DNA from 3 places in the Nonomuraea sp. 3N208 genome. Region 2 is predicted to be linked to each of the others. Evidence: riboswitches for the same ligand, from Rfam matches in the RefSeq annotation. Region 2 holds a riboswitch; each other region holds the start of a gene.
What was found. A riboswitch is a leader RNA that binds a small molecule or an ion and turns the genes downstream of it on or off. The one in region 2 is predicted to bind S-adenosylmethionine.
Positions count from the first base shown of each region.

Region 1: another riboswitch for S-adenosylmethionine. It lies ahead of thrC (threonine synthase); the one in region 2 lies ahead of ACTWPT_RS20195 (aminotransferase class V-fold PLP-dependent enzyme).
Region 3: another riboswitch for S-adenosylmethionine. It lies ahead of ACTWPT_RS53015 (GNAT family N-acetyltransferase); the one in region 2 lies ahead of ACTWPT_RS20195 (aminotransferase class V-fold PLP-dependent enzyme).

Region 1 is NZ_JBQQBR010000016.1:201,484-207,916, forward strand. It holds gene groL (chaperonin GroEL) at 1-284, opposite strand, end outside; gene ACTWPT_RS25230 (cold-shock protein) at 613-813, opposite strand; gene ACTWPT_RS25235 (MoaD/ThiS family protein) at 1,056-1,331, opposite strand; gene thrC (threonine synthase) at 1,355-2,590, opposite strand; SAM riboswitch class I at 2,604-2,745, opposite strand; gene ACTWPT_RS25245 (RNA polymerase sigma factor) at 2,825-3,379, opposite strand; gene ACTWPT_RS25250 (alpha,alpha-trehalose-phosphate synthase (UDP-forming)) at 3,411-4,835, shown strand; gene ACTWPT_RS25255 (hypothetical protein) at 4,839-5,414, opposite strand; gene otsB (trehalose-phosphatase) at 5,450-6,220, opposite strand; gene ACTWPT_RS25265 (DUF3263 domain-containing protein) at 6,260-6,433, opposite strand, start outside.
Region 2 is NZ_JBQQBR010000012.1:190,239-196,671, forward strand. It holds gene ACTWPT_RS20170 (Rossmann-like and DUF2520 domain-containing protein) at 1-389, opposite strand, end outside; gene ACTWPT_RS20175 (chaplin family protein) at 702-923, opposite strand; gene ACTWPT_RS20180 (SAM-dependent methyltransferase) at 1,114-2,076, shown strand; gene ACTWPT_RS20185 (cytochrome P450) at 2,127-3,317, opposite strand; gene ACTWPT_RS20190 (TerC family protein) at 3,317-4,081, opposite strand; SAM riboswitch class IV at 4,195-4,310, shown strand; gene ACTWPT_RS20195 (aminotransferase class V-fold PLP-dependent enzyme) at 4,356-5,723, shown strand; gene ACTWPT_RS20200 (DoxX family protein) at 5,792-6,433, opposite strand, start outside.
Region 3 is NZ_JBQQBR010000060.1:12,200-18,632, reverse strand. It holds gene ACTWPT_RS53025 (nuclear transport factor 2 family protein) at 1-72, shown strand, start outside; gene ACTWPT_RS53020 (maleylpyruvate isomerase N-terminal domain-containing protein) at 200-814, opposite strand; SAM riboswitch class I at 975-1,065, shown strand; gene ACTWPT_RS53015 (GNAT family N-acetyltransferase) at 1,073-1,684, shown strand; gene ACTWPT_RS53010 (flavin reductase family protein) at 1,737-2,411, shown strand; gene ACTWPT_RS53005 (NUDIX hydrolase) at 2,388-2,903, opposite strand; gene ACTWPT_RS53000 (calcium:proton antiporter) at 2,997-4,088, shown strand; gene ACTWPT_RS52995 (ABC transporter permease) at 4,089-4,835, opposite strand; gene ACTWPT_RS52990 (ATP-binding cassette domain-containing protein) at 4,816-5,760, opposite strand; gene ACTWPT_RS52985 (GH25 family lysozyme) at 6,056-6,433, shown strand, end outside.

The DNA of each region.
Region 1 (6,433 bases), on a different contig from region 2:
AGCACGGTGGCCGTGGTGGTGCCGTCACCGGCGACGTCGTCCGTCTTCTTGGCGACTTCCTTGACCAGCTCGGCGCCGATCTTCTCCCACGGGTCCTCGAGCTCGATCTCCTTGGCGATGGAGACACCGTCGTTAGTAATCGTGGGGGCGCCCCACTTCTTCTCCAGCACGACGTTGCGCCCCTTGGGGCCCAGGGTCACCTTGACGGCGTCGGCGAGCTGGTTCATACCGCGCTCGAGACCGCGCCGGGCGTCCTCGTCAAACGCGATCATCTTGGCTGCCATAAGGCTAGACCTCCCAGATACAGGGTGGCTTGTCCTGGACCGAGCCGACGCCCGCGACGGCATGAGCCTGCATCTCCTTCGGCAGACCCCATCGTCTCGATCCGAGTTGCTGGCACTCTGATGCACAGAGTGCCAACGAACTGTTTAGCACTCTACCCTGCCGAGTGCAAGCGAACGTCTACCATCCTGCGGTTCCCGCCCTGGTCAGTCCGTCTGTACGGCGAGCCGCTCACCGTGCGGCTCGCCGTAGATCGACGAAAGGAAGGTGGCCGGCTCGCCCGGACTGCGTTGCCGTGCGATGCCACCGGGTGCATACCAGTGATGTAAATCAGACCGCCCGGACAGACTCCGCCTGCGGCCCCTTCTGGCCCTGCGTGATCTCGAACTCGACGCGCTGCCCCTGTTCGAGAGCTCGGTACCCGTCCATCAGGATCGCTGAGTAATGGACGAATACATCCTTACCACCGTCTACCGCGATGAAGCCGTAGCCCTTGTCCGCGTTGAACCACTTGACGGTGCCCTGCGCCACTTCCGACTCCTCTTACTGGGCTTACAGATCTCGCCCATTCCACCGCGAGACCGTAATCGCATGACTTAACTGAAAATCAGCCAGACGATCGCCTCGACCATACCTGTGGCAAGGGGTTTGGCAACAGAGTCAATCCGCAAACAACGCATTTCCTCGCAGAGAGGCTGGTTCAACGTTGAATTAGTCAGGAAAAGGAGAAGGCGCCCACTAGGGGCGCCTTCCAATGATGTGATCTATCGCACTCAGCCGCCGGCGACTGCCGGGATGATGGAGATCTGAGTGCCCTCAGGGGCAGGAGTGTCGAGGCCCTCGGCAAAACGGACGTCCTCTTCCCCAACGTAAACGTTGACGAAACGTCGAATCTTGCCCGATTCATCCAGAATTCTCGCGCCGATCCCCGGGTAGTCGGAGTCGAGCTTGGCGAGCACGTCACGAAGCGTCGCACCCTCGCCACTGACTTCCGCGTTCCCCCCGGTGTACGTGCGCAGGATCGTGGGAATCCGCACAGAAACGCTCATGGTTATCTTGCCTTTCCTGGTTGTCAGACAGCCGCGCGGAACGCGTCGAGAGAGGGCCGGATCACGGCGGTGGGCTGGGCGTCGTCGCCGGTGATGGCGTCGAGCGTCTTGAGCCCGTCACCGGTGTTGAGCACCACGGTCTCGGCCTCGGGATCGAGCCGCCCGCTCTCGGCGAGCTTCTTGAGCACGCCCACGGTAACCCCGCCCGCGGTCTCGGCGAAAATGCCCTCCGTCGAGGCCAGGAGCTTGATGGCGGCCACGATCTCGGGATCCGTGACGTCCTCGACGGCCCCTCCGGTGCGGCGGGCGATGTCGAGCACGTACGGGCCGTCTGCGGGGTTGCCGATGGCCAGCGACTTCGCGATGGTGTCCGGCTTGACCGGCTGGACGACGTCGTGCCCGGCCTTGTACGCGGTGGAGACCGGCGAGCACCCGGCCGCCTGCGCCCCGAAGACCTTGTAAGGCGTGTCCTCGACCAGCCCCAGCGCCACCAGCTCCTTGAAGCCCTTGTCGATCTTCGTGAGCTGCGAGCCGGAGGCGATGGGAATGACGATCTGCTCGGGCAGTCGCCAGCCGAGCTGCTCGGCGATCTCGTACGCGAGCGTCTTGGAGCCCTCGGCGTAGTAGGGCCGCAGGTTGACGTTGACGAACCCCCACTTGTCGCCGAGCGGGTCGCCGATCAGCTCCGAGCAGAACCTGTTGACCTCGTCATAGGTCCCGTCGATCCCGATCAGCTTCCCGCCGAACACCCGGGCCATGGCGATCTTGGCGGCTTCAAGGTTGGCCGGGATGAACACGCACGCGTCGAGCCCGGCCCGCGCCGCGGCGGCCGTGACCGCGCCCGCGAGATTGCCCGTGGAGGAGCAGGAAAGCGTGTGAAAACCGAAGTTGCGTGCCGCCTCGACGGCAATGGCCACCACCCGGTCCTTGAAGGAGTGAGTGGGGTTGCCGGAGTCGTCCTTCACGTACAGGGATTTGAGGCCGAGCGCCTGCCCGAGGTTGCCCGCCTTGACCAGCTTGGTCCAGCCGGGGTTCATGTTGGGCTTGGTGGCGACGTCGACCGGCACGGGCAACAGCGAGCGGTAGCGCCAGATGTTGGCGGGACCGGATTCGATGTCCGCGCGGGTCACGGTGCCGAAGTCGTAGGCCGCTTCGAGCGGCCCGAAACACTCCAGACACGCGAAGCTGGGACCCAGTGGGTAGCGTGCGCCGCACTCGCGGCAGGACAGACCGACAGCAGGACCAAAGTCGAGCGACATGAAGCGAGGCCTTCCCTCATCTTCGCCCGCGGCCACCTTGACCACGAACCGGAATTGGCACCTTGTCCCGGTCGGCCTCGCCAGGTCGCGAGTCTCAAGCCGGGAGGGTTGCCGGGGCTTCGCAGGGCCGGTCCCTCCACCCCTCTGGATGAGCAATATGCAGTTGTTGAAAAGGACTCTACCCGCTTAAGTAGCCGTAATTACCACCTGTCTCAGTATCTGAGACGAGCGGTCTCAGCGATAGTCCTCACCGAGCACTCCCTGCACGTATTTCCTGGCCTGGTGAATGCGCGATTTCGCGGTGCCCAGGGGGATGCCGAGCTGCTCGGCCACCTCGTTGTAGTCGAGCTGGACGATGTCGCGCAACACCAGCGCCTGCGCCAGGTCGGGCTTGTCGGCCTCCAGCGCCTCCATCGCGTCGAGCAGGTCGAGCCGGGACCCGGCGATCACGCTCACCCGGCGGACGTCGGGCTTCTGCATGGGCAATTCGTCCGACGTCTGCTCCGCCGCTCGCCGCTTGAGCGACCGGTACGTGGTCCGCGCGCAGTTGGCGGTCACGATGTGGAGCCAGGTGCTGAACCTGGCCCGCCCCTCGAAGCGGCCGATGTTGCGGGCCACGGCCAGCAGAGTGTCCTGGGAGGCTTCCTCAGCATCCTGGTGATAGGGCAGGATCCGCGCACAGTGCCGCATCACATCCGGTTCGATCCTGGCCAATAGCTCGCCAAGCGCGCGATGATCTCCGGCTGCGGCGGATCGGGCGAGTTCCTCGGTTAGCTCATCAAGCGCCATAGCTGGGATCCTATGATCGAAGGGAGCCATGATGAACAGCGTCCTGGTGGCCTCCAACAGAGGGCCTGTCTCCTTCACCGTCTCCGACGACGGCGAACTGACCATGAAACGCGGCGGGGGCGGGCTGGTGTCCGGGCTGTCCGGAGTGGCCAAGGAGGACGGCGTCCTGTGGGTTTGCGCGGCGCTGTCCGACGACGACCGCAGTGCCGTGCGCCTGTCTCCGGGCGGCCGGATCGACCAGGCCGGCTACGACACCGGTCCGCTGCGGATGCTGGACATCCCGCCGGCCACCTTCCACCGGGCGTACAACGCTGTGGCCAACTCCACGTTGTGGTTCGTCAACCACCTGCTCTACGACATCCCCAACGCGCCCAACTTCGGCACGAGGTTCGCGCGCGAGTGGGAGTCCTACCGTGATTACAACGGCGCGTTCGCGCTGGCCCTGGCCGAGGAGGCCGGGCACGGCGCGCGGGTGATGGTGCAGGACTACCACCTGACGCTGACCCCGGCGATGCTCCGGGCCGAGCGACCCGACCTGCGCATCGCCCACTTCAGCCACACCCCATGGGCGCCGCCGGAATACTTCTCCCTGCTGCCCGACGAGGTGGTCGGCGAGGTCCTGGAGGGCATCCTGGGCGCCGATCACGCCGGGTTCCTGACAGGCAGGTGGGCGGGCGCGTTCATGGACTGCTGCGAAGCGCTGCTCGGCGCCGAGGTCGACCGGGTGGCCCACAGCGTCACGCACGAGGGCAGGACGACCAGGGTCGGCGTGCACAGCCTCGGCGTGGACGGCGCGGCGTTGTGGGATCGGGCCTGCGAGCCCGATGTCGAGTCCTACATGACCGCGATCAGGGATCAGGTCGGCGACCGCAAGCTGATCGTCCGCATCGACCGCACCGAGTTGTCGAAGAACATCGTGCGCGGCCTGGTCGCCTACGGCGAGTTCCTGGCCGCGCATCCCGAATGGCACGGGCGGGTAGTGCACCTGGCCTTCGCCTACCCGAGCCGGCACGACCTGCCTGAATACCGCGAATACACCGCCTCGGTGCAACGCTGCGCCCAGGAGATCGAGAACCAGTTCGCCACTGAGGACTGGGACCCGCTGATACTCAACGTCAACGACGACTACCCGCGATCGCTGGCCGCGTACCGGATGGCCGACGTGCTGCTGGTCAACCCCATCCGCGACGGGATGAACCTGGTCGCCAAGGAGGGCCCGGTCCTGTCGGACAACTGCGCGCTGGTGCTCTCGCGCGAGGCGGGGGCGGCGGCCGAGCTCGGGCCCTACGCGATCACGGTGAACCCCTACGACATCAGCGGCACGGCCGCCGCCCTCCACGAGGCGCTCGTCATGCCCGAGGACGAGCGCAGGTGGCGCCGCGACAAGCTATGCGCGGCCGCCACCGCCCTGCCGCCCCAGAAGTGGTTGGCCGCCCAGCTCGACGCCCTGGAGTGAGCTCTACTTCCAATCCGCGTACTTGAGCGCGTCCGCCAGGCCCGGCGTGTTCCACTGGTCCACGACGAGGATCTTGCTCTTCGGCAGATACCACTCGCGCTGCGTGAAGCGGGCGTACACCTTGGTGCTCGAGTAGCTGACGCACTTGGCCTGCCAGGCGTTGTAGGCCGCCTTGTGGCCCTCGCCGACCTGGCGCAGCCCCCTGGCCACCTTGGGGCCGATCAGCTCGCCATATTTCTGGTTGAACGGGCAGGGCTGCACGTCGCTGGCCGTGTAGAAGGGGTTCTTCCCGGTGTAGGGGCCCCAGCCCTCCGCGCCTATCTTGATGTACTTGGGGCCGAGGAGGTAGAAGGCGTCGCACTCGGGCGTGCTCCAGCCCTGGGGCTTGCCGCACTTGCCGGTGACCACCTGGACCACGTCGGCGCCGAAGCGGTACACCTTCCACTGGATCGGTATGTAGAGGGTCAGGCCGTTGCGGAATTTCAGCGGCTGGGCGGGCGCGGCGGCGTTCGCGGGCAGGGCGGCGGTCAGGACGGTGGCCGCGGCGACGACCGCGACGGCGAGGTGGCGCTTGGACATGCGCCTGACCCTAGGGGCCGCGACTTGCAGTTCACTCATGAACGACTGAACGCGGACGCGAGCTCCTCCAGCAGCGCCACCACCCCTTCGGGGCCGTCCACCACGATGTCGGCGCGCTCGGCCAGCTCGGCCACCTCCGCCGACCCGCTGCACACGGTCACCCCGGGCAGCCCGGATACGCGTACGGCCTCGAATGCGGCCAGATCCCCCAGATCGTCGCCGGCGAAGAGGACGGACCTGGCCGCCCGCTCGGCCAGGAACAGGCTGAGCGCGTGCCCCTTGTCCATGCCCGGCGGCCGGAGCTCCAGCACCATGCGGCCGGGCTCGACCACCAGCCCGTGCTTGTCGGCCAGCCGCGCCAGCGGCTCGCGCAGGGCGTCCAGCGCGCCTTCCGAGTCGGGGCTGCGCCTGGTGTGCACCGCCACGGCCCGGCCCTTGTCCTCGATCGTCACGCCCTCCAGCTCGAGCTCCTCGAGCAACAGCTGCAGCTCCGCCTCGGCCCGTGGCACGCCCGGTGGGGGCGGCGGTGCGGAGATCCGGCCGTTCTCCCAGCGCTCGAAGCCGTAGTGTCCGAGTATGACCAGCCCGGGCACCTCGGCCAGCCCCGGCCCCAGCTCCAGTGCGGTGGCCGGGGGGCGGCCCGTCACGATGGCGACGGCCAGGACGTGCGCGCCCAGCTCGGCGAGGACCGCGGGCGCCTTCGGGTGGATCACGGCGGCGGCGGGATCGGCAACGATGGGCGACAGCGTCCCGTCGAAGTCCAGCCCGATCACGGCGCCCGCCGGATCCTTCAAGATCGCTTCCATTCCAGGGATGTTCCTCACGCGGCTGCCGTACCCAGCCGGTCAGGGGCGCATGCCAAGCCTTCTTGCCGCGCGGTCGCGCTGGCGGGTCGAGCGCAACCTGCGCAGCCGCTTGACCAGCATGGGATCCTGCTCGAGCGCCTCCGGCCTGTCGATCAATTCGCCGAGCAGCTGGTAGTACCGCGTGGCGGAGAACCCGAAGGTCTCCTTGATGGC
Region 2 (6,433 bases):
GTGAACGTCATCACCGGGTGCAACGCGAGCGGCAGCGCGCCGACCCTGGCCGCCGGATCGAGCACCGACAGCCCGTACGCCCCGCTGGTGTGCACCAGCAGCTTGCCCTTCAGGTCGGCCCCGGTGGTGGCCAGACCGTTGACGAGGTCGGGCAGCGCGTCGTCGGGCACGGTGAGCAGGATCAGCTGGGCCGCCGCCACCACCTCGTCGGGACGCGACGGCGTGACGCCGAGCCGCTCCGCGGCCCATCGCTGGGAGTTGTCCGACACCCCGCTCGCGGCCACGACGCGGTGTCCTGCCTGCGCCAACGCGGCACCGAGAGCCGAGCCGACCTTGCCCGACCCGAGCACGCCGACGGTCAGCCGTGCCGGGCGATCCCCTGCGTCCATGACGTCACACCCCTGTCGAGCAAATGGCACTGCCGACCAGCGTAACGGCCCCTCAGTACTACAGATGTGACCGGTGCTTTGCCGCATGTTGAGTTAACGACAAAAGCGACAAGGGCATACAAAAGGTGCACCCCCTGTCGGAAGAGATGAGGAGAGGGGTTCACCGCATAGCCGCGGGCGCCGAGTCCTGGCCGGACCCGACGCCCGCATCGATGCGACCCTTGGAGGTGCGCCTGGCCGGTTCATCCGCCGACTGACCGGCCGGGACGGGAGCCCGGACCGGACCGCGCCGGACCGGGCTCCCTTCGTCGATCAGTAGCCGATCACCTTGGCGCCACCCTTGCAGCCGGCGATGGCGTGACCGATGACCGCCACCGCGTTGCCGCAGACGTTGATCGGGATGCTGATCGGAAGGTGCACCTGGTTGCCGGACAGCACGCCGCCGTTGCCGCTTGTGACGTCGGCGTGCGCCGCCGGGGCGGCCAGCGACAGCATGGCGGCGGCTCCGGCCACGGCTACGATCTTCTTCAGCATGAGAGCTCCTCTCGGTCTCGCGGCACCGGGCCGCGAATGCTTGCTCGGTCAGCACGATCGGCTCCGCCAGTGGGGGGTTAGCGGAGCGAGATCGCTAGGTAACGCTGGGTAACAGTAGCGCAAGGTGAGAACAAAGAGTAGTTAATCTATAACTCTCCGTGTCAGTCGAAAGTCGTGAGATAGTCCAGGCATGTGGCTCACGTGGCGTGCCGCAACAGAGCGGGCGTTGTACGGCGAGGAGGGTTTCTACCTCCGCGAGCGCCCGTCAGGCCACTTCCGCACCTCGGTCAACGCCTCCGCGGCGTTCGCGGACGCGGTGCTGGCGCTGCTGCGACAGGTGGACGCCGAGCTGGCTGAGCCGGAGGCGCTCGACCTGGTCGACATCGGCGCGGGTGAGGGCGTGCTGGTGACCCAGGTGCTGGCCGCCGCCGAGCCCACGCTGCGTGACCGGTTGCGGGTCACGGCCGTCGACCTCTCCCCCAGGCCGCAGGGCCTTCCCGAGCGGATCAGCTGGCGCGCCGGCCTGCCGGACCGCATCACGGGCCTGGCCATCGCCAATGAGTGGCTCGACAACGTCCCGGTGGACGTGGCCGAGCAGACGGCCGACGGCCCGCGGCTCGTCCTGGTCAACAGCCGTACGGGCGAGGAGCGCCTCGGCGGCCCGCTGCGGCCCGCCGACCGGGAGTGGCTGGATCGGTGGTGGCCACTGCCCCGGGTGGGCTCACGGGCGGAGATCGGCCGCCCCCGCGACGAGGCCTGGGCCTCGGTCGTGACCCGCCTCACCGGGGGCCGGGCAATCGCCATCGACTATGCACATCCTGTGGATAACCGCCCGCTGTGCGGCACGCTGACGGGGTACCGCGACGGCGCCGTGGTCGCCCCGATTCCCGACGGGACCTGCGATATCACGGCCCATGTCGCGCTCGACGCGTGCGCCGCGGCGGGGCGGCGGGCCGGCGCGATATCCACAACCTTGTCCACACAGCGTGACGCGTTGCGGGCCCTGGGGATCACCGGCACCCGGCCGCCCATGGAGCTGGCCGGCACCGATCCGCGCGCCTACCTGCGGGCCCTGGCCAGGGCGTCGGAGGAGGGCGAGCTCATCGACCCGTCGGGCCTCGGCGGCTTCGGCTGGCTCGACCAGCGACGGTGAGCCGGTCTCGGCCGGCGGCTCTGGACCGGCGTCGGCTGACTCCACTCAGGTCATTCGGCGGTCAGCTCCAGAGCGTGCAGGCCGCGGATGATGTAGCCGGGCTTCCAGACCGGCTCCTGGCGCAGCTCCAGCGTGGCCGCCCGGTCCAGCAGCGCGCCGAACGACTCCATGAGCTCGATGCGGGCCAGCGGCGCGCCCAGGCAGAAATGAATGCCGGCCCCGAAGGAGATGTGCGGATTGTCCGCCCGCCCCACATCCAGCCGGTCCGGATCCTCGAACGCCGCAGGGTCCCGGTTCGCCGAGCCGAACAGCAGCGCAACCTCCGACCCGCGCGGAATCGTCACGCCGTGGACCTCGATGTCCTCCAGCACCCACCGCTCGAACATCTGCAGCGGCGTGTCCCAGCGCATCAGCTCCTCGACAGCGGTCGGCAGCAGAGAGCGGTCGGCACGCAACCGCGCCAGCTCGCCGGGGTTCCTGAACAACGACCACCAGCCGTTACCCGTGACGTTCACGGTCGCCTCGTGGCCGGCGTTGAGCAGCAGAACACAGGTGCCGACCAGCTCGTCCTCGGTCAGCTCGGTGATCCCGGCGAGCGCGCTGATCAGGTCGTCACCGGGACGCTCCCGCCGCTCGCGGGCCAGGGCCTTGAGGTAATCGGCGAACTCCGCGGCCGCGCGCACCGCGGTGTGCTGGGCGTCGAGCGTGGGGTTGAGCTCGTACATGCCGCAAATGTCAGCCGACCAGGGGCGCAGGAGGTGACGATCCCGGTCGGGGATGCCGAGCATCTCCGCGATCACGGTCACCGGGAGCGGCTCCGCGACCTCAGCGATCAGGTCCCCGCCGCCCTTCTCCACGTACGTGTCCACCAGCCCCGCGGCGATCGCGCGCACGCGCGGTCGCAGGGACTCGACCATGCGCGGCGTGAACGCCTTGGAGACCAACCGGCGCAGCCGCGTGTGCACCGGCGGCTCGACGTCGAGCATGCCCGCCCTGATCACCCGCCAGAACGGATCCTGGAAGTCCGGCTCGGACTGCCTGCCGAACTCTTCCGGCGTGGCCACGTGGAGGAAGGACCGCCCCAGCCGGCGGTCTCTGAGCAGCACGTTCACGTCGGCGTGACGTGAGATCAGCCACTGGTTCGTCGGCTCGAAGTAGCAGACGGGCGCCTCGCGCCGCAGCTCGTCGTAGACCCGGTACGGGTAAGCCACGAAATCCGGATTCCAAGGATCAAAGCGCACTACTTCATACTAGGAGCCTCAGGCAGGACCTCCTCCTCCTGCTCGGCCTGCTTGGCGTGCTTGCCGCGCATCCGGATGTTCAGCAGCTCCACGACGACCGAGAACGCCATCGCGAAGTAGATGTATCCCTTCGGGATGTGCTGGTCGAGGCCCTCGGCGATGAGCACCACACCGATCAGCACCAGGAACGCCAGCGCCAGCATCTTGATGCTCGGGTGCTGGTCCACGAACCGGCTGATCGGCCCGGAGGCGAACAACATGACCAGCACCGCCACCACGACGGCCGCGATCATCACGCCGAGCTCGTCCACCATGCCGACCGCGGTGATGACCGAGTCGAGCGAGAACACGACGTCGAGCACCATGATCTGCACGATCACGGAGGCGAAGGAGGCGGCGGCGGCCTTCTTGCCGTCCTTGGCCGCGGGTGCGTCCATGCTGTGGCCGATCTCGGTGACGCTCTTGGCCAGCAGGAACAGGCCACCCAGCAGCAGAATCAGATCGCGTCCCGATATCTCGTGGCCGAAGAGGGCGAACAGCGGCTCAGTGAGCCGCACCACCCACGACAGGCCCAGCAGCAGGAGCAGCCGGCTGATCAGGGCGGCCGCCAGGCCGAGGACGCGGGCTCTGTCACGTTGTTCGGGAGGTAGCTTCCCAGCCAGGATGGAGATGAAGATGATGTTGTCGATGCCTAGCACGATCTCCAAGGCCACCAGGGTGAAGAAACCGATCCAGATCTGCGGGTCGGTCACCCAGTCCAACATCAGCGCACCTCCATGACATGTGCCTCGCGGTTCCCCGGTAGCAACGAGTCAAGACACGCAAAAGTTCGCCGGTTTGCGTTTTGCCGTGGGGACTGGGTTATAGTGCGGGCGTAGGTCATGAGTGCCAGCGACAAGCCCCGGCTAGCTGGCCGGCAACCCTCGCGTCCGCGGCGGGGTGCCCCGGGTGAAGACCTGGTCCGTCACGCGGTGTGGCGGGCAAGCGCGGGCTCCGTGGCTGCTCCAGGGGTCCGATGGTCCCTGAGGGAGATGTGCCGTGTCCACGCTGACGATCTTCGACCCCGTTCCCGCCCAGGCATCTGGCGAGACCCAGGCCCCCGCCGCCACCGCGAGCCGGCCGATCCCCGCCGTGCTCGGGGCCGACCTCCAGGTGCCGGTCAAGGGCGGCCGGCTGGTGGGGTACGCCAACCTGGACTACGCGGCCAGCGCGCCCTGTCTGGAGCCGGTCAGCGCCGCCGTCGCCGCCGCGCTCCCGGCCTACTCCAGCGTCCACCGCGGCGCCGGCTACGCCTCCCAGCTCACCACCGCCAGGTACGAGCAGGCCCGCCACACGGTCAGGGCGTTCGTCGGCGCCCGCCCCGATGACGCGGTGATCTTCACCCGCAACACCACCGATGCCACGAACCTGCTGGCCGGCTGCCTGCCCGCCGGCACGACCACCGTGGTCTTCGACACCGAGCACCACGCCTCGCTCCTGCCCTGGGCCAAGTCCGTACGGCTGGCACCGCCTGCGTTCCCGGGCGAGGCCGTGCGCGCCGCCGACGAGGCACTGGCCGGGATCGAGGGGCCGAAGCTGCTCGTGGTCACCGCCGCCTCCAACGTCACCGGTGAGCTCTGGCCCATCGCCGCCCTGGCCCACATCGCGCGCCGCCACGGGGCCCGCATCCTGGTGGACGCGGCGCAGCTCGTACCGCATCGGCGGCTCAACCTGACCGCGCTCGACCTGGACTATGTGGCGTTCTCCGGCCACAAGTTGTACGCGCCGTTCGGGGCCGGGGTGCTGATCGGGCGCCGGGACTGGCTGGCCGCCGGAGAGCCGTACCTCAAGGGCGGGGGCGCGGTGCGCTCGGTCGAGGACGACGTGGAGTGGCACGACGACCCGGAGCCGCGCCATGAGGCGGGCACCCCGAACGTGCTGGGCGCGATCGCGCTGGCCGCCGCCTGCGACGCGCTCACCGCCACCGGTTGGACGGCGCTGGTACGCGAGGAGGAGCGGCTGCTGGCCCGGCTGCGGTCGGGGCTGGCCTCGATCGAGGGCGTGCGGGAGTTGTCCCTGTGGGGGGACGATCACCCGCGGGTGGGGATCGTGTCGTTCACCGTGGACGGGCACTCGGCTCGCGAGGTGGCCGAGGTGCTGTCCGGCCAGTACGGCATCGGCGTGCGCGACGGGAAGTTCTGCGCGCACCCGTTCGTGCGGCACCTGTTGATTGCTGCCGCCGAGCGCAGGAGCTCGGCCGTAGAGAGCGACGCAGGAGCCAACGAAGGCCGAAGCGGGCGCGACCATAAGCACGCCGATTGTGAGGACGGAACCACATCCGCCGTACGCGCCTCGATCGGCATCGGGACCACGCAGGAGCACGTGGACCGGCTCGTCGAGGCACTGCGGGACCTGGTATCCCGCTGAGCCGGCGGGTCGGCGGCTCTTCCGGCTGAGCCGGCGGCGCGGTGGTTCAGCCGATCATTGGCGCCGGCTCACCGGTTCGGCGGCTTGCGGTGTTCTGGCTGGTCGTCGGAGACCAGCGCGTCGATGTCCCGCATCTCCTCGTCGCTCACGTCCGCCCTGGACGCCGTCGGCTGCCTGGGCACGTTCGGCCGCTCAGCCGTGGTGGACTCCGAGGGGGTCAACGGACCACCGGCCCCCCCGGCGCCCGTCATCCCCTCGGTGCGGCCCGAGGCTCCGCCGCGCCGGTGGGCGCCCATGCCGCCCTCCGCGGCCCGGCGCTCCGCGCGGCGCCGGAATATCGCCCCGAACAGCGCGTCGAGTCCGATCCGCCCGCCGCCGACGGCCAGGAACAGCAGGCTCAGCGCGCCCAGCGCACCCGCCAGCTCCCAGCCGCCCTCGGTCACCATGATCCCCTTTGTCGAGTGCACGAAGGCGATCGCGCCGAGCATGTTGATCAGCAACAGCAGGCCGACCGGCCGGACCAGCAGACCGAGGATCAGGAAGAGGCCGCCCACGGTCTCGACGACGCTGGCGAAGCCGGCCGAGAGTTCGGGCAACGGGATTCCCATCTCCCTGAAGCCCTGCGCCGTGGCGCCGAGTCCGCTCTGCCACTTGCTCAAGCCGTGCGCCATGAAGACCACGCCGGTCGCCACCCGCGCGATCAAGACAGC
Region 3 (6,433 bases), on a different contig from region 2:
TACGCCTCAACGGTCTACCGCCGGACCCCGGATGGCTGGCGTGTCGTCCTTCTCCACCAGACGCCCATGTAACGTGCGGCCTGGCCCAACCTGCTTCGGCATGATGGGCCCTCTCCAAGAGATACGTCCGGTGGACGATGACGGTTGCGTGTCAAGGCAGCGCCGGATGGGCTGTCCGTCGTGGACAGGGTGTGGCCCCCTAGTGAGCTACTCGGCGTCTGGGGTTGGTGCCATTCCATTCGGTCAGCGGGGCGCAGTGCCATCTCCACCCCACCTGCCGCTCTTGGCCGGGGAGGTCGGCGCGGCCGTTGGCCCACAACAACGTCTCCCACGGGTCCGTGTCCGCCGGCGCCCACGGAAACAAGCGACGCAAGGTGGCTGCCGCTGACTTCTCGGCAGGGAGGAAGGTCTGACCGACGCCGGAGCCGACGTCGGCGGTGTGCACGAGCATCTCGTCGCAGGCCATCGCGGCGAAGCCGGACGGGTCCGCGAGACCGAAAGGATGCCATCCGCGAGTTCCAGGAGCACTGGCGTCGATGACACGCGCAAGGACCGTGGCGTATGTGGTCATCGTGGCGATGAGGTCGTCTGGCTTCGACTCAGGGCGGACGTGGATGTCCGTGGTGCTGAGCTCCCGCTCGCCGGCGGCAAGATCGGTGGCGTACCACAGCAGGCAGTCGCTTACGTGAGCCACGGCCCGTGCGACGGTCCAGTCCATCCCGGGAATGGGGGTTTCCGCCCAGTTCCGATCTGCTGCCGAACGCAGGAAACTCTCGCATTCGGTTGCGGTCTGCAGCACCATGCTTCCGTCCATGCGGTGGATCATCGCATACGGCACTGACAGAACTCCCGCGGGCGAGGGTCGAAGAAGGCGGGCGAAGCCGGGCCTTCGAGATCCCGGCCGGGGCGACCGGCTCCTCCAAGGGCGTCGCGTTGACGGAGCTCTCGGGAGTCGGGCATGATCTCCGCACCGATATTCATCCAGAGGATCTGAGGGACCTGGCCCGGTGACGGTCCGGCAACCTGCCCGAAGCGGCAAGGTGCCAACGCCAGGAACGATGAGGGGGTTTCGATGAGCCTGCGGCTCGATGTTCCCGTGCTGCACGGATCACTGGTCAGGCTGGAGCCGCTGGCGATGCGGCATGCGGCGGATCTGGCGTGGGCGGCGGAGGAGGATCGCTCCGCCTACGCGTTCACCCTGGTGCCTCGGGGTGCGGACGTCGAGGCGTACCTGCGGGACCAGAGGGAGCGCGCGGGGCTGACGCCGTTCGCGCAGGTGCGGGTGGCGGACGGTAGGGCCGTCGGGTGCACGGCGTTCTGGGATCCTCGCAGCTGGCCGGGGCGGGAGGAACTGCGGGCGATCGAGGTGGGGTGGACGTGGCTGGCGGCGTCGGCGCAGGGCACGGGCATCAACGCCGAGGCCAAGCTGCTGCTGTTCACGTACGCGTTCGAGGCGCTCGGCGTGGTGCGGGTCGATCTCAAGACCGATGCGCGGAACACGCGCTCGCGGCGGGCGATCGAGCGCCTCGGCGCCCGGTTCGAGGGTGTGCTGCGGAACTGGTCACCCTCGTGGGCGCCGGGCGAGGAAGGAAAGGTGCGGGACTCGGCCATCTTCTCCGTGGTCGCCGATGAGTGGTCGGAGGTCAAAGCGGCCCTGAGCGCCCGGGTCCTGAGTCGCCGCTGAGCTGTCCGATACCTGCCAGCGGCCCCTCTGACGAGCCACGACACTGGTCTGCATGAGCATTCTCGTTGACGCGGACCCGCACGCCAGGATCGAGCCCAGCATCCTCTACTTCGGCACGCCCGTGGTGTTGCTCTCCTCCTTGAACGAGGACGGCACCCCCAACCTGGCCCCCATGTCGTCGGCCTTCTGGCTCGGCTGGCGGGGCATGCTGGGACTGGGTTCACGGGCCAAGACGGCTCAAAACTTGGTCAGGACGCGGGAATGCGTACTGAATCTGCCCTCCGACGCGCTCGCCACCGCCGTTGACCGGCTGGCGCTCACCACCGGCTCCAATCCCGTTCCTGACCGCAAGTGGGAGCGGGGATATCGGTACGTGCCGGACAAGTTTCAGCGGGCCGGGCTGACCGCCACGCCCTCCGAGACGGTGGCGCCGCCGCGGGTGGCCGAGTGCCCGGTCAGCATGGAGGCCGTGGTCGAGGCGGTGCATCCGGTAGGGGACGACGGTGGGACGCTGGCGTTCGAGGTACGTGTGCAGCGGGTGTGGGTGCACGAAGAGATCAGAATGGCCGGGACGAGCGACCGCATCGACCCCGACGCCTGGCGGCCGCTGATCATGAGCTTCCAGAAGTTCTACGGGCTGGGGGCGCAGGTCCATCCGTCCACGCTCGCCACCATTCCCGAGCATCTCTACCGAGGCGAAGATCTAGCGCGAGCCCGCGACCTCTAGCAGCGTCAGCCACGTACGGGGCCCGCAGAGGCGCTCGATGTCCGCGCGTGGCAGCCACTCGGCGCGGGTGCTCTCAGAACCGGCCGGCGGGCGGGTCGGGGCACCCGGGCCCGGGTGGACGGCGCGGAACATGGCCATGTACGCCAATGACGGGTAACGGTACTCGGCGGGCGGAGCGTCAAAGAGCTGGATGCGCTGCCAGGCGAAGATCGACAGGGCGGCGGACGGGAGGCACAGGCCGGTTTCCTCGTGCAGTTCGCGGGCCGCGGCGTCGATCGCGCTCTCGCCGGGCTCGAGGTGGCCGCCCGGGATGTCCCAGCCGCGCCCTTCCCGATCCACCCAGGTCATCAGGGTCCTGCCCAGCTCGTCCGAGACGAACGCGAACGCCGACGTGGTGCTTGCCGCGGGCGGAACGGTCCGGGAGAGCATGACGTCGAGGCGGTGCGCCACGGGGATCCAGGGCACGGTTTCGGTCGCGATCACATGGGCCACGAGGTCACCTTCATTCCCGTTAAAACGTGATGTCAAGGCATTATCAGGGTGCAACCCTATTCCCCCTCGAAAGAAGGGAAGAACGCCCTGTATATGATCCGTAACGCTGCGAGGTTGTGGACCGTTCTCATACCAGCTCTGGCGCTGCTCGCGCTGGGGCTCACCTGGGGCCGCGAGCTACCGGTCGCGATCGCGATCGTCGCGGCCCTTCTGTTGGCCGGGGCGGTGCTGGCCGCGGTGCACCATGCCGAGGTCATCGCGCACCGCGTCGGAGAGCCGTTCGGCTCGCTGGTGCTGGCGGTGGCCGTGACGGTGATCGAGGTGGCGCTCATCGTCAGCCTCATGATCTCCGGCGGCGCGCAGACCGGGGCGCTGGCCCGCGACACCGTGTTCGCGGCCGTGATGATCACCTGCAACGGGATCGTGGGGTTGTCCCTGCTCACCGTCACCTTGAAGCGGCGGATCGCGGAGTTCAACGCCGAGGGCACGGGCAAGGCGCTCGCCACCGTGGCCACGCTCGCCACGCTGAGCCTGGTGCTGCCCACGTTCACGACGAGCGCACAAGGGCCGGCGTTCTCGCCCGCCCAGCTCGCCTTCGCGGCAGTGGCCTCCCTGGCGCTGTACGGGTTGTTCGTGGTGACGCAGACGGTACGGCACCGCGACTACTTCCTCCCCGTCCCCAGGGACGGCGCGCCCCTCGACCCAGAGGAGCACGCGCCCAGGCCGTCCGGACGCACCGCGCTGACCAGCCTCGGGCTGCTGCTGGTCGCGCTCGTGTCGGTCGTCGGCCTGGCCAAGGTGGAGTCGCCGGTCATCGAGCTGGCGGTGTCGTCGGCCGGGCTGCCCCAGGCCTTCGTGGGCGTGGTGATCGCGCTGCTGGTGCTGCTGCCCGAGACGATCGCCGCACTCAACGCGGCCCGGCGCGACCAGGTCCAGATCAGCCTGAACCTGGCGCTCGGGTCGGCGATGGCCAGCATCGGGCTGACCATCCCGGTCATCGCGGTGGCGTCGATCTGGCTCGAAGGGCCACTGCTGCTCGGGCTGGGCGGCACCCACATGGTGTTGCTGGCCCTGACCGTCGTGGTCTCGACGCTCACCGTCGTGCCGGGCCGGGCGACGCTCATGCAGAGCGGGGTGCACCTGGTGCTGTTCGCGGCGTTCGTGTTCCTGGCGATCAGTCCCTGATCAGTTGACGCCCTGGCGCATGGCGCGGTTGCCGAGGTAGAGGCCGGCTGCGGCGATCAGGCAGGCGGACGCGGTGCCGTACAGGATCGAGGGGTCGGCGAGGTCGCCCGCGAACAGGGCTCGCTGGGCGTCCACGATGTACGTCACCGGGTTGACCTGCCCGATCGCGCGCAGCCACGCCGGGGCGCTCTCCAGCGGCAGCAGCACGCCGGACAGGAGCAGCAGGGGGAACATGATCGACTGGCTGACGATCCAGAACAGCGTGCCTCCCGGGGCCGACTTGATGGCCAGGACGAATGAGAAGGCGCCCAGCCCGACCCCGAAGACCACCAGCTGGGCCAGGCCGGCCAGCACCCCCGCCGGGTGCAGCTCGAAGCCCAGCGGCAGCGACATCAGGATGATCAGCACGGCCTGGACCAGCAGGACGATCATCGCCTTCATGGCCCTGCCCACCAGCATCGCCGTCCGGTTCAGCGGTGTGACCAGCATGCGCTCCATCGAGCCGCCGATCAGCTCGACGAGCAACGTGTAACCGGCGGACATGGGCCCCGTGAGGCACATCATGACCAGGATCCCCGGCACGAACCATTGCCACGACGAGCCGACCGCCCCGTCCAGCAGCGACCCGAACAGGAACAGGAACAGCAGCGGCTGCCCCATCTCGAACAGCAGCCCGGCGGGGTCGCGCAGGGCGGGCTTGAACTCGCGCGAGAAGACGGTGGTGGTGTCACGCAGGAATGTCGTCATCGGTGAGGCTTCTCCCGGTGAGAGTGAGGAACACGTCGTCGAGGGTGGGACGGGTGGTCTCGGCCGTGGCGACCTTGATGCCGGCCCCGTCCAGGGCACGCAGGCACTCGGGCAGGGCGGCGGCCGCGTTGGCGACCCGCAGGCGTACGGTCGTGCCCGCCGCCGTCCCGCCGCCCATCCCCGCGGCCCGTCGCGCCTCCTCCTCCGTGCTGGTGGTGAGCATGATGTGGTCGCCGGCCAGGTCGTTCTTGAGCTGCTCCGAGGTGCCGTCCGCGATGATCCGGCCATTGTCGATGATCACCACCCGCTCGGCCATGGTGTCGGCCTCCTCCAGGTAGTGGGTGGTCAGGAACAACGTCGTCCCGTACGTCTCGCGCAGCCGCAGGATGTGCTGCCAGATCTCGGCGCGGCTCTTCGGGTCGAGGCCGGTCGAGGGCTCGTCGAGGAAGAGCAGGTCGGGGCGGTGGACGAGGCCGAGCGCGATGTCGAGACGGCGGCGCTGGCCGCCCGAGAGCGTGCCCGGCTTGCGCTTGGCCAGCGGTGTCAGGTCGAGCAGGTCGAGCAGCTCGTCGGCGCGGGCCGTCGCCTCCTTGACGGGCAGGCCGTAGCAGCGGCCCTGGGTGACCAGCTCGTCGCGGGCGAGGAAGTCCTCACCCGCGCTGTTGCGCTGGCCGACGTAGCCGATGCGGGAGCGTACGCCTGCCGGGTCCGTGGCCACGTCGTGCCCGGCCACCGTGGCGGTGCCCGAGGTGGGCGGCAGGAGGGTGGTGAGCATGCGCAGCGTGGTCGACTTGCCCGCGCCGTTCGGGCCGAGGAAGGCCACGAGGCGGCCGGCTTCGACATCGAGGTCGATGCCGCGGACGGCCTCGACGGTCTCCTTCTTCTTGAGCTTGAACACTCGGGTCAGGCCCCGGGCATGGATCATGGTCGGCCTCCTGCGGGCATGGCGAAGAAACCCCAGGTCGGGGCGCTCGATTGAGGATCGAACCAAGTTTGGGCAGCAAAAACCGCCTTTGGCAAACGCGAACGTCAGGTTCATAAACGGCCCCTACCTGCCGAAACTCCGCCGGGGCGGCGCACTGATGACGGCCAGTTTTGGGCCTCTGACGTGCGGTTTCTCCGAAGGTGGCGGAAAATTTCGAAGTCGGTTACGCGGGTGGAGGATCGGCGGATATTTCCGGACTTGCGGAATTGTGTGAAGCTCCGCAAGGATCTCCGGCGTGAAACGTGTCTGGTTATGCGCAGTAATCGCGGCGCTTGGGATGGGTGGCGGGGTCGCGGAGGCAGCCGATGGCGTAGCCGGTGTCGACGTCAGCAACTGGACCGGCGACATCGACTGGGAAAGCGTCGTCTCCGGGGGTGGCAAGTTCGCGTTCGTCCATGCCACCGAGGGGACGAACTACCGCAACCCACGATTCGACGCCCAGTTCGGCGGTGCCGCGGCGGCCGGCCTGGTCCGCGGGGCATATCACTTCGCGCAACCGCACGAATCCGATGGGGCAACGCAGGCCGAATATTTCCTCCAGAACGGCGGCCGCTGGGTCGCCGACGGCCAGACGTTGCAGGGAGTGCTCGATATCGAGGACAACCCGTACAAG